DNA from 2 places in the Thauera sp. WH-2 genome. Region 1 is predicted to be linked to the other one. Evidence: predicted binding sites of a transcription regulator. Region 1 holds the regulator's gene; the other holds the start of a gene.

What was found. Region 1 encodes sigma-54, which starts transcription at its own class of promoters, with help from an activator protein. Its sites were predicted from a motif close to TGGCACGCTTNCTGCTNA; they were not measured.
Region 2: the regulator sigma-54 is predicted to act here: its motif matches at 1,817-1,834, upstream of ACNKW1_RS10195 (hydrogenase small subunit).

What each region holds. Positions count from the first base shown of each region.
Region 1 covers NZ_JBLWFG010000003.1:11,268-15,820, reverse strand. Annotated here, with positions in the region: gene hprK (HPr(Ser) kinase/phosphatase) at 1-837, opposite strand, end outside; gene ptsN (PTS IIA-like nitrogen regulatory protein PtsN) at 806-1,291, opposite strand; gene hpf (ribosome hibernation-promoting factor, HPF/YfiA family) at 1,432-1,755, opposite strand; gene ACNKW1_RS06605 (RNA polymerase factor sigma-54) at 1,773-3,230, opposite strand; gene lptB (LPS export ABC transporter ATP-binding protein) at 3,252-3,974, opposite strand; gene ACNKW1_RS06595 (regulatory protein RecX) at 3,961-4,410, opposite strand; gene recA (recombinase RecA) at 4,425-4,553, opposite strand, start outside.
Region 2 covers NZ_JBLWFG010000005.1:114,874-119,426, forward strand. Annotated here, with positions in the region: gene hybA (hydrogenase 2 operon protein HybA) at 1-602, opposite strand, end outside; gene ACNKW1_RS10195 (hydrogenase small subunit) at 604-1,764, opposite strand; gene ACNKW1_RS10200 (META domain-containing protein) at 2,031-3,020, shown strand; gene nusB (transcription antitermination factor NusB) at 3,135-3,632, opposite strand; gene ribH (6,7-dimethyl-8-ribityllumazine synthase) at 3,629-4,132, opposite strand; gene ribBA (bifunctional 3,4-dihydroxy-2-butanone-4-phosphate synthase/GTP cyclohydrolase II) at 4,152-4,553, opposite strand, start outside.

The DNA of each region.
Region 1 (4,553 bases):
TTCGAGCAGCACGGCGAGGTTGCGCCCGGCGGCCACCGGGAGCACGACGCGGGCGATCTTCACGCCGAGAATGTCCTGGGTCTCCTGCTGTAGCGGAAGACGGCTCGGATCTCCCGGACCGGGCTGGCGGCGGTCGAGGTGGCAAATCAGGCGCAGGCGCATCTTGCGGCGGCAGGCGGTCTCGCCGAAGATCGTGCGGATGTCGAGGAGCCCCAGACCACGTACCTCGATGAAATCCTGCAGCATCTCGGGGCTTCGCCCCTCGAGTACAGTGGGCGCGATGCGCGAGAATTCGACCACGTCGTCCGCGACGAGGCCGTGGCCGCGTGAGATGAGCTCCAGGCCGAGCTCGGATTTGCCGGCCCCCGAGTCGCCGGTGATCAGCACGCCGAGCCCCAACACATCCATGAACACGCCATGGAGCGAGACCTTCTCGGCGAGCTCGCGCGAGAGATAGAGGCGGAGCTGGTCGATCACGCCCGCCGAAGGGTGGCGCGCGGTGAACAGCGCTACGTCGTGGGCCTCGCAGATGCCGTGCAGGATGTTGGGCACCTCGCAGCCGTCGGCGACGATGATGGCTGGCGGGTGCGCCGACAGGATCTCGTTGAGATGGTGAGCGACCTTCTCGTTGGAGTGGCGTTGCGCCCAGGCCAGTTCGGCGCTGCCGAGCACCTGCAGTCGGGTGGGGTGGATCAGATTGAGGTGGCCGACCAGATCAGCCGGCCAGATGCGCTCTTCGCCCACGCTGAGGCGGGCCTCGAGCGGCCCGCTGACGTGGATCAGGCTGAGACTGTCGCGATGGGTCTCATACAGCCGGGTCAGGCTGGTCTGCCGCATGGGCGCCCCAGTTCATGAACATCTGGTGGATGTGTGCCGCATCCGGCGCATTCAGCAGCGCTTCGCGGAATGCGCGATCGCTGAACATCTGCGCAAGTTCGGAGAGCAACTGCAGGTGTGTCTCGTTGGCCTGTTCGGGCACGAGCAGTACGAACAGCATGCTGACCGGGCGGCCGTCCGGCGCATCGAACTGGACTGGCGTGGCCAGGCGCAGGAAGGCGCCCGCTGCATCCTTGAGGCCCTTGATGCGGCCGTGCGGGATCGCGATGCCCTGCCCGAGGCCGGTGGAGCCCAGGCGTTCGCGGGTGAACAGGCTGTCGAAAACGGTGCTGCGACCGATGCCCTGGTTGTTCTCGAAAAGCAGGCCGGCCTGCTCGAAGACGCGCTTCTTGCTGCTGGCGTCGAGGTCGACCACCACATTGGGAAGTGGCAGGAGTTGGGATATCAGGCTCATTCGCAGGTGTGCAAACACGACGCCCCGGTCTTCCAGGTCGCCGGGGCGACTGTCGTTCCGGGGCGGGCGCCGCAGGCGTCGTCAAAACGCGCGCATTATAACCACAACCGCGCCCCGGTCATGGGGCTGTAACGAAAGGCTCAGTCCTCGGGGGTCTGGTGCTTCAGCGACTCGTGGTTGTGCTCGGCCATCTTCTGCTTGTATTTCTGCACCTGGCGGTCGAGCTTGTCGGTCATCGAGTCGATGGCGGCGTACAGGTCGGCATCGTCGCTTTCAACGAAGATGTCCTTGCCGCGCACGTGCAGGGTCACTTCGGCCTTCTGCTTGAGCTTCTCGACGGAGAGGATTACCGCAACGCTGGTGACGTTGTCGAAGTGGCGGATGACGCGATCGAGCTTGGAGGTGACGTAGTCGCGGATGGCCGGGGTAACTTCGACATGATGCCCGGTGATGTTGAGATTCATGGTGACTCCTGTGGTTGTCAGATGGATTTGCGCATGCTGACCGGCGGGATATTGAGGGATTCGCGATACTTGGCGATGGTGCGCCGTGCGACCACGATACCCTGCTGGCCTAGAATCTCGGCAATCTTGGCGTCGGACAGCGGTTTCTTGCTGTCTTCGGCTTCCACCAACTGGCGAATCAGCGCGCGAATCGCCGTGGAAGAGGCCGCCCCACCGGTGTCGGTGGCGACATGACTGCCGAAGAAATACTTGAGCTCGAACACGCCGCGCGGTGTCGCCATGTACTTTTGCGTGGTCACGCGCGAAATGGTCGACTCGTGCAGTTCAAGCTGGTCGGCGATCTCCCGCAGCGTGAGCGGGCGCATGGCCACAGGGCCATGATCGAAGAACTGCCGCTGCTGGTCAACGATGGCCTGGGAAACGCGGAGGATGGTGTCGAAGCGTTGCTGCACGTTGCGGATCAGCCAGCGTGCCTCCTGCAACTGGCCGCCCAGTCCGCCGCCCTGGCCGCGGTTCTGCTGCAGCAGGCTGGCGTACAGGCGGTTGATGCGCAGGCGCGGCATGGCGTCCTGGTTGAGACTGACCGACCAGCGCCCGCGCACCTTGCGTACGACCACGTCGGGCAGCACATAGCGTGTCTCGCTGGTGGAATAGCGCGAGCCGGGGTGCGGGTCGAGGCTGCAGATCAGTGCGTGCGCCGCGCGCAGCGCTTCGTCGTCCGAGCCAGTGAGCTTCTTCAGTTTGGCGAAGTTGCGTTCGGCGAGCAGTTCCAGGTGCTTGGTGGCGACCTCGAGGGCGAGTGCTCGCGTCGCGCACTCTGGCAGTGTGCGCAACTGCAGCGCGAGACATTCCTGCGGCGAGCGCGCGCCGATGCCCGCTGGTTCGAGGTTCTGCACATGGTGCAGGGCAATGCTCAGGTCTTCGAGTTCGATGCCCGATTCGGGCGGCAGCAGTTCGAGTAGTTCCTCAAGCGGCTGGTGCAGATAGCCGTCATCGTCCAGCGCCTCGACGATGAATCGCACCAGCGCGCGGTCGTGATCCGACAGCGGCGACAGGGCGATCTGCTGATCGAGGTGGTCGCGCAGCGAGATGCCGGCGGCCTGAAACTCTTGATAATCGATGTCCTCATCGTCCTCGCTGCGGCTGGAGGCCCCGGTGCCCACGCTGGACCAGTCGATGCTCTCATCCTCGCTGCTGCCCTCTCCGCCTTCGTGCTGCAGAGCCTCGCTGCCGGATTCGGCGGGGCCTTCGCCCTGCGGTGCTTCCTGGTGGGATTGTTCGCTGGGCGTGCTTGCGGCGGCGGGCAGGAACTCGCCTTCGCCCTCCTCGCGCTCGAGCATCGGGTTTTCCAGCAGGAAGCGCTCGATCTCCTGATTCAGCTCGATCGTCGATAGCTGCAGCAGCTTGATCGACTGCTGCAGTTGCGGCGTCAGTGTGAGGTGCTGCGAGAGCTTGAGCTGGAGGCTGGGCTTCATGGCGTGAGCAGGGGCGCGCAGTCAGAGCCGGAAGTGCTCGCCAAGGTAGACCTGGCGCACCTGCTCGTTCTCGATGATCTCGGTCGGTGCGCCACTGGCGAGCACACGGCCTTCGCTGATGATGTAGGCGCGATCGCAGATACCGAGCGTCTCGCGTACGTTGTGGTCGGTGATCAGCACGCCGATGCCGCGCTCCTTCAGGAAGCGGATGATCTTCTGGATGTCGATGACCGCGATCGGGTCCACGCCGGCGAAGGGTTCGTCGAGCAGGATCAGGCGCGGATCGGTGGCCAGCGCCCGGGCGATCTCGCAGCGGCGGCGCTCGCCGCCCGACAGCGAGATCGCGGTGCTGTCGCGCAGGTGGTGGATGCCGAGTTCGATCAGCAGCTCTTCGAGCCGCTCGCCGACCTTGCGCTTGTCCAGCCCCTGCAGCTCGAGCACCGCCTGGATGTTCTCGGCCACGGTGAGCTTGCGGAAGACGCTCATCTCCTGCGGGAGGTAGGAAAGGCCCAGGCGTGCGCGGGCGTGGATCGGCAGATGGGTCAGATCCTTCCCGTCCAGGGTGATCTGCCCGCCGTCCGCGCGCACGAGGCCGACGATCATGTAGAAGCAGGTGGTCTTGCCTGCGCCGTTGGGTCCGAGCAGGCCGACGACCTCGCCCGAGCCGACCTCGAAGCCAACGTCGTGCACCACGGTGCGCGCCTTGTAGCGCTTTTGCAGTCCGGCGACCTTAAGCAGACTCATCGTGGGGCTCTTTCAGCAGCTTGCGGATCAGTTCGGGTGCAAAACCCCGGGTTTGCAGGAAGCGCGCCTGGCGGGCCCATTCACGGGTTTCGGTGGGCGGCGTGGAAAATCGGCCGCGCAGCACGCTGCGAGCACGGTCGAGCTCCGATTCTACGCACTCGGTCGCGAGCGCAGCGTCGATCAGATCACGGTCGATTCCGCGCAGTGTGAGCTCCCTGCGCAGCCGTGTCTCGCCGAAGCGGGCCGACTTGCTGCGCACGAAGACTTCGGCATAGCGGCTGTCGGACTGCAGGCCGAGTTCGCCCATGCGCGCGATCACGGCCTGGATCTCGTCGTGCTCGCCATGCGAGGCGAGCTTGCGCGCCAACTCGGCACGCGAGTGGTCGCGGCGGGCGAGGTGGCGAAGCGCGCGCTCGCGCAGGCTCGGCTCGCCCATGTGCGCGGCTCCGCTCAGGCCTCGGCAGGGGCGGAAGCCGGGCTGGCAGGCGCCATCTCGGGCAGGCCGACCGCGGCGCGGACCTTGTTCTCGATCTCGCGTGCGAGCGCGGGATTGTTGCGCAGGAACTCGCGCGAGTTGTC
Region 2 (4,553 bases), on a different contig from region 1:
GCGCCGGTGGGGCAGACCTCTGCGCAGGCGGCGTACTTGCCCTCGGGCAGGAGGTGGCGGCACAGCTCGCACTTGCCGATCTGGCCGGTGGGCGAGTCGTAGTCGTACTTGGGGATTCCGAAGGGACAGGCGGCGACGCAGTAGCGGCAGCCGATGCAGGCGTCGGCGTCGTACTGCACGATGCCGGTGACCGGGTCCTTGGTCATCGCCGACACAGGACAGGCTGACACGCAGCTCGGGTCCACGCAGTGCAGGCAGGACACCTTCATGAAGGCGTAGCCGTCCTCTTCCTGGCCGCGGTTCATGCCCGTGCCCGACTGCCAGGCCTTGATCACGTTGAAGGTGCGCGCCGTGGTGTCGAGCGGCATGTCCCACAGCCCGTGGGTGGGCGTGTTGTAGTCCAGCGGGAGGTCGTTGGCTTCCTTGCAGGCGGCCACGCAGGCCTTGCATCCGATGCACAGGGTGGAGTCGAACAGCAGTCCGATTGCATCGGGGGAGATCTCTGCATTGCCCCGGGCCTGTACCGAAGGACTGGCGGCAGCCCCCGCCGCCACCGCGCCGCCGGCAAGGGCGAGGCGGAAGAAATCGCGCCGGCCGTTCATGTCAGGCGCCCTCGCGTTCGGTCGGCTTGGCGGCGGCCTCGCTGGCGGCGTGCTGCTTGCCGAGGTTGCGGGCCAGCACCGCGCCTGCGCCGGCCGCAGCCCCTGCGACGGCGGCCAGCACTGCGGCCGAGCCGAGGGTGGCGCCCTGGCCCTGGGATTCGTGGATGCCGGGGTAGAGCGCGGGCGGCTCTACGTTCTTGACCTTGGCGAGCATGTGGATCGGCTTGGTGAAGCCGACGCCTTCCTCGGTACAGCCGATGCAGGGGTGTCCGCAGCCGACCGGCCAGGTGCCGGCGCCGGCGTCGCCGAACATCACGGTGGGGCAGTTGGCATAGGTTTCCGGCCCCTTGCAGCCGAGCTTGTACAGGCAGTAGCCCTTGCGGTGCCCGTCGTCGCCGAATTCCATCGCGAAGCGGCCGGCGTCGTAGTGCGCGCGGCGCTCGCAGTTCTCGTGCACCAGGCGCGAGTAGGCGAACAGTGGGCGGCTCTGCGCGTCTACCGGCGGCAGGGCGCCGAAGGTGAGGAAGTGAACGACGGTGGCGAGGAAGTTGTAGGGGTTGGGCGGGCAGCCGGGAATGCTCACCACCGGCTTGTCGATGATTTTGTTCACCCCCACCGCGCCGGTGGGGTTGGGGTCGGTCGCCGGCATGCCGCCCCAGGAGGCACAGGAGCCGATCGCGATCACTGCCGCGGCGTCCTGCGCGCATTCGCGCGTGAGTTCGATCGCGGTCTGGTTGCCTACCTTGCAATACACACCACCATCGCGGGTGGGGATGGCGCCCTCGACCACCAGCAGGTACTTGCCCTTGTGGCGTTCCATTGCCGCCTTGCGCGCCGCCTCGACCTGATGGCCGGCCGCGGCGAACAGGGTCTCGTGGTAGTCGAGCGAGATCACGTCGAGGATCAGCTTTTCGAGCGTGGGGTGCTCGGCGCGCAGCATGGATTCGGTACAGCCGGTGCACTCCTGGAAGTGCAGCCAGATCACCGACGGGCGCTCGGCGGCTTCCATGGCCTTCGCGACCGCAGCCTCGGCGCCCTTGGGCAGGCCGAGCGTGGTGGCGAGCGTGGCACAGAACTGCAGGAAGCTGCGCCGGCTCATTTCGAGGCGTGATTCGATCGGACGCCCGGGCTCGGTGGCGCTTGTCGTAGGTGCTGTAAGCATGTGTCTCCCCTCGCGTTCGAGAAGCGGCGTTTGCCGCAAGATCGGGTAAGGGAGATCAAGAAGCGTGCCAGCGTGCCGCATGGCCCTGAAACCCCGGGCGGCAACGCCTGCAGCCTGCGAGGCTGCAAAGGGGGTGGACGCGCTGCGCTCATCTGCGTGCAGAACCGATCAGTTTCTTTTCACCTGCGGGCAGGGCGCGTTCGCCTGGCCTCCGTGGCGCGCGAATTCTAGAATCCCGAACCATCAACCGTTTCTGGAACTGATCCATGCCCGCACTGCTTCGCCAGGCGCTTGTCCTGCTCGCCGCCTCCGCTCTCTCTGGCTGCGGCCTTTTCAGCGCGTCACGCCCGGCCGTGGAGGGGGCTGCGGAGCGTGCTGCCGTCGCACTGCTCGATCCGCAGGCGCCGATGCGCTTCCGCTGCGGCGAGCGGACGGTGACGCTGCGCCACTTCGGAGAACTGGCCACGCTTACGGTGGAGGGGCGGAGCTGGACGTTGCGGCCCGAGCGCACTGCGTCGGGTGCGAGGATGGTGTCGGTCGATGACGATCGCACCTGGATCTGGGTCAAGGGTGATGCGGCGATGCTCGAACTGGACGGCGCGCCTCAGCCCCGCTGCGGCCTGGCGGTGGAGAAGCCTTTGTTCCGCGCGGTGGGCAATGAACCGGCCTGGCGGCTGGATGTGCGCGCCGACGGGCTGTCGCTGCTGCTCGATCAGGGCGATACGCACGTGTTCGCGCCCAGCCCCCTCGTCGTCGACGGCGAGGGCCTGCGCAGCTACGAGGCGATGTCCGCCGGTGGGGCGCTCAGCGCGCTGGTGTTCGACCGCTACTGCGAGGACGGTATGAGCGGCATGCCGCACCCGAACAGGGTGGAAGTGCGCTGGCAGGACCGGGTGCTCCAGGGTTGCGGTGGCGACCCTGCGGCGCTGCTGCAGGGCGAGCCCTGGGAAGTGGTCGAGCTCGACGGTCAGCCCGTGGCCGAACCCGCGCGCATGACGATTGGCTTTGGTGCCGAGGGGCGCCTGTCCGGCCTCGCCGCGTGCAACCGCTATTTCGCCGAATACGCCTTGTCGGGCGAAGGGCTGCGACTGTCGCCGCTGGGTGCGACGAAGATGGCGTGCGAACCGCGTGCGATGGATGAGGAGCATCGCTTCATGCAGGCCGCCGGGCAGGTCGACGGTTTTGCCATTGCGGCGGATGGCACGCTGCGCCTGCTGGCCGGCGGGCGGGTGCGGATGCAGGCGAGGCGGCGCTGAGGACACTGCGCTCGCGGGAGCAACTGCGTGTGGGGGCAGGCTTGCCCGCGAAGGTGGCAAGACCAGGCGCCATTCTCGCGGGCGCGCCTGCGCCCACGGCAAAGCCTGCTGCAATCAGCGGCGTGCCTGGCGTGCCGCCTCCACCTCTTCCGGGCGCAGGCGTGCGGCGAGCTTGTCGAGCACGCCATTGACGAACTTGTGCCCGTCGGTGCCGCCGTAGCCCTTGGCGAGTTCGATGGCCTCGTTGATCACCACGCGGTACGGCGTGTCGATGTTGTGGCGCAGTTCGTGGGTGCCGAGCAGCAGGATGGCGTGCTCGATCGGCGAGAGCTCCGCGACCGGGCGCGACAGCAGCGGCGTGAAGCAGTCGCGCAGCTCGTCGGCGCTACCGGTTGCGCCGCGCAGCAGGCTGACGAACAGCTCACGGTCGATCTTGTCGAGGTTCTCGGTTTCCGATTCCAGGTGACGTTGGACCGTGCTCGCTGAGTTGCCCGACAGCAGCCATTGATACACGCCCTGCAGCGCGAGTTCGCGCGCGCGGCGGCGAGCCATCTTGCTCGTCGGGTTGGGGGCGCCGGCGCCCTCTGCCTGCGGATCGTTCATTTCGTTCATCGGATCACCTTCAGCAGATTCGCCATCTCGACCGCCGTGCGGGCGCAATCGGCGCCTTTCTCATGCATGCGGGCGATGGCCTGGTCGTCGTCTTCGGTGGTCAGCACGCCGTTGGCGATCGGGATGCCGGTGTCGAGGCCGACGCGGGTGACGCCCGCGCCCATCTCGTTGGAAACCAGCTCGAAGTGGTAGGTCTCGCCGCGGATCACCGCGCCGAGCGCCACTAGCGCGTCGAAGCGGCCGCTTCTGCCCATGGTCTGCAGCACGAGCGGGATCTCCAGCGCGCCGGGCACGGTGACGATGTGCATGTCCTCGCGCGCGACGCCGAGGGTGAGCAGCGTGTCCACGCAGGCCGATAGCAGGCCTTCGCAGATGTCGAGGTTGAAGCGCGCCATGACGATGCCCACGCGCACGCCGGCGCCGGCGAAGCTGGGGTCGGTTTCGGTGACGCCGTCGTAGCGCGACTGGCGGCGGGCGTTTTCGGATTCGTTACGTTGCATGCGGTTCTCTGTGGTTCGTTCAGTTCTTGTCGACGAAGCCGGTGATCTCCAGCCCGAAGCCGGTCATGCTGGGGATCTTGCGAGGGCTGGCGAGCACACGCATCTTGCCTACGTTCAGCGCACGCAGGATCTGGGCACCGACGCCAAAGAGCCGGGCGTCCCACTTCACCGTGGGGCGGGCCTGGCTGCCACTGAGGCTGGCGAGCAATTCCCGACCCGACTGCGGGCGATAGAGCAGCACGATCACCCCCGCCTCGGCCTCGGCCAGGGTGGCGAGCGCCTTGTTGATCGGGAAGCTGTGCCGGCCACTGCCGGTATCGAGGAAATCGAGCACCGAGATCGGCTCATGCACCCGCACTAGGGTCTCGCGCTCGGGGGTGATGTCGCCGCGCGACAGCGCGAAGTGCACGTCGCCCGAGGT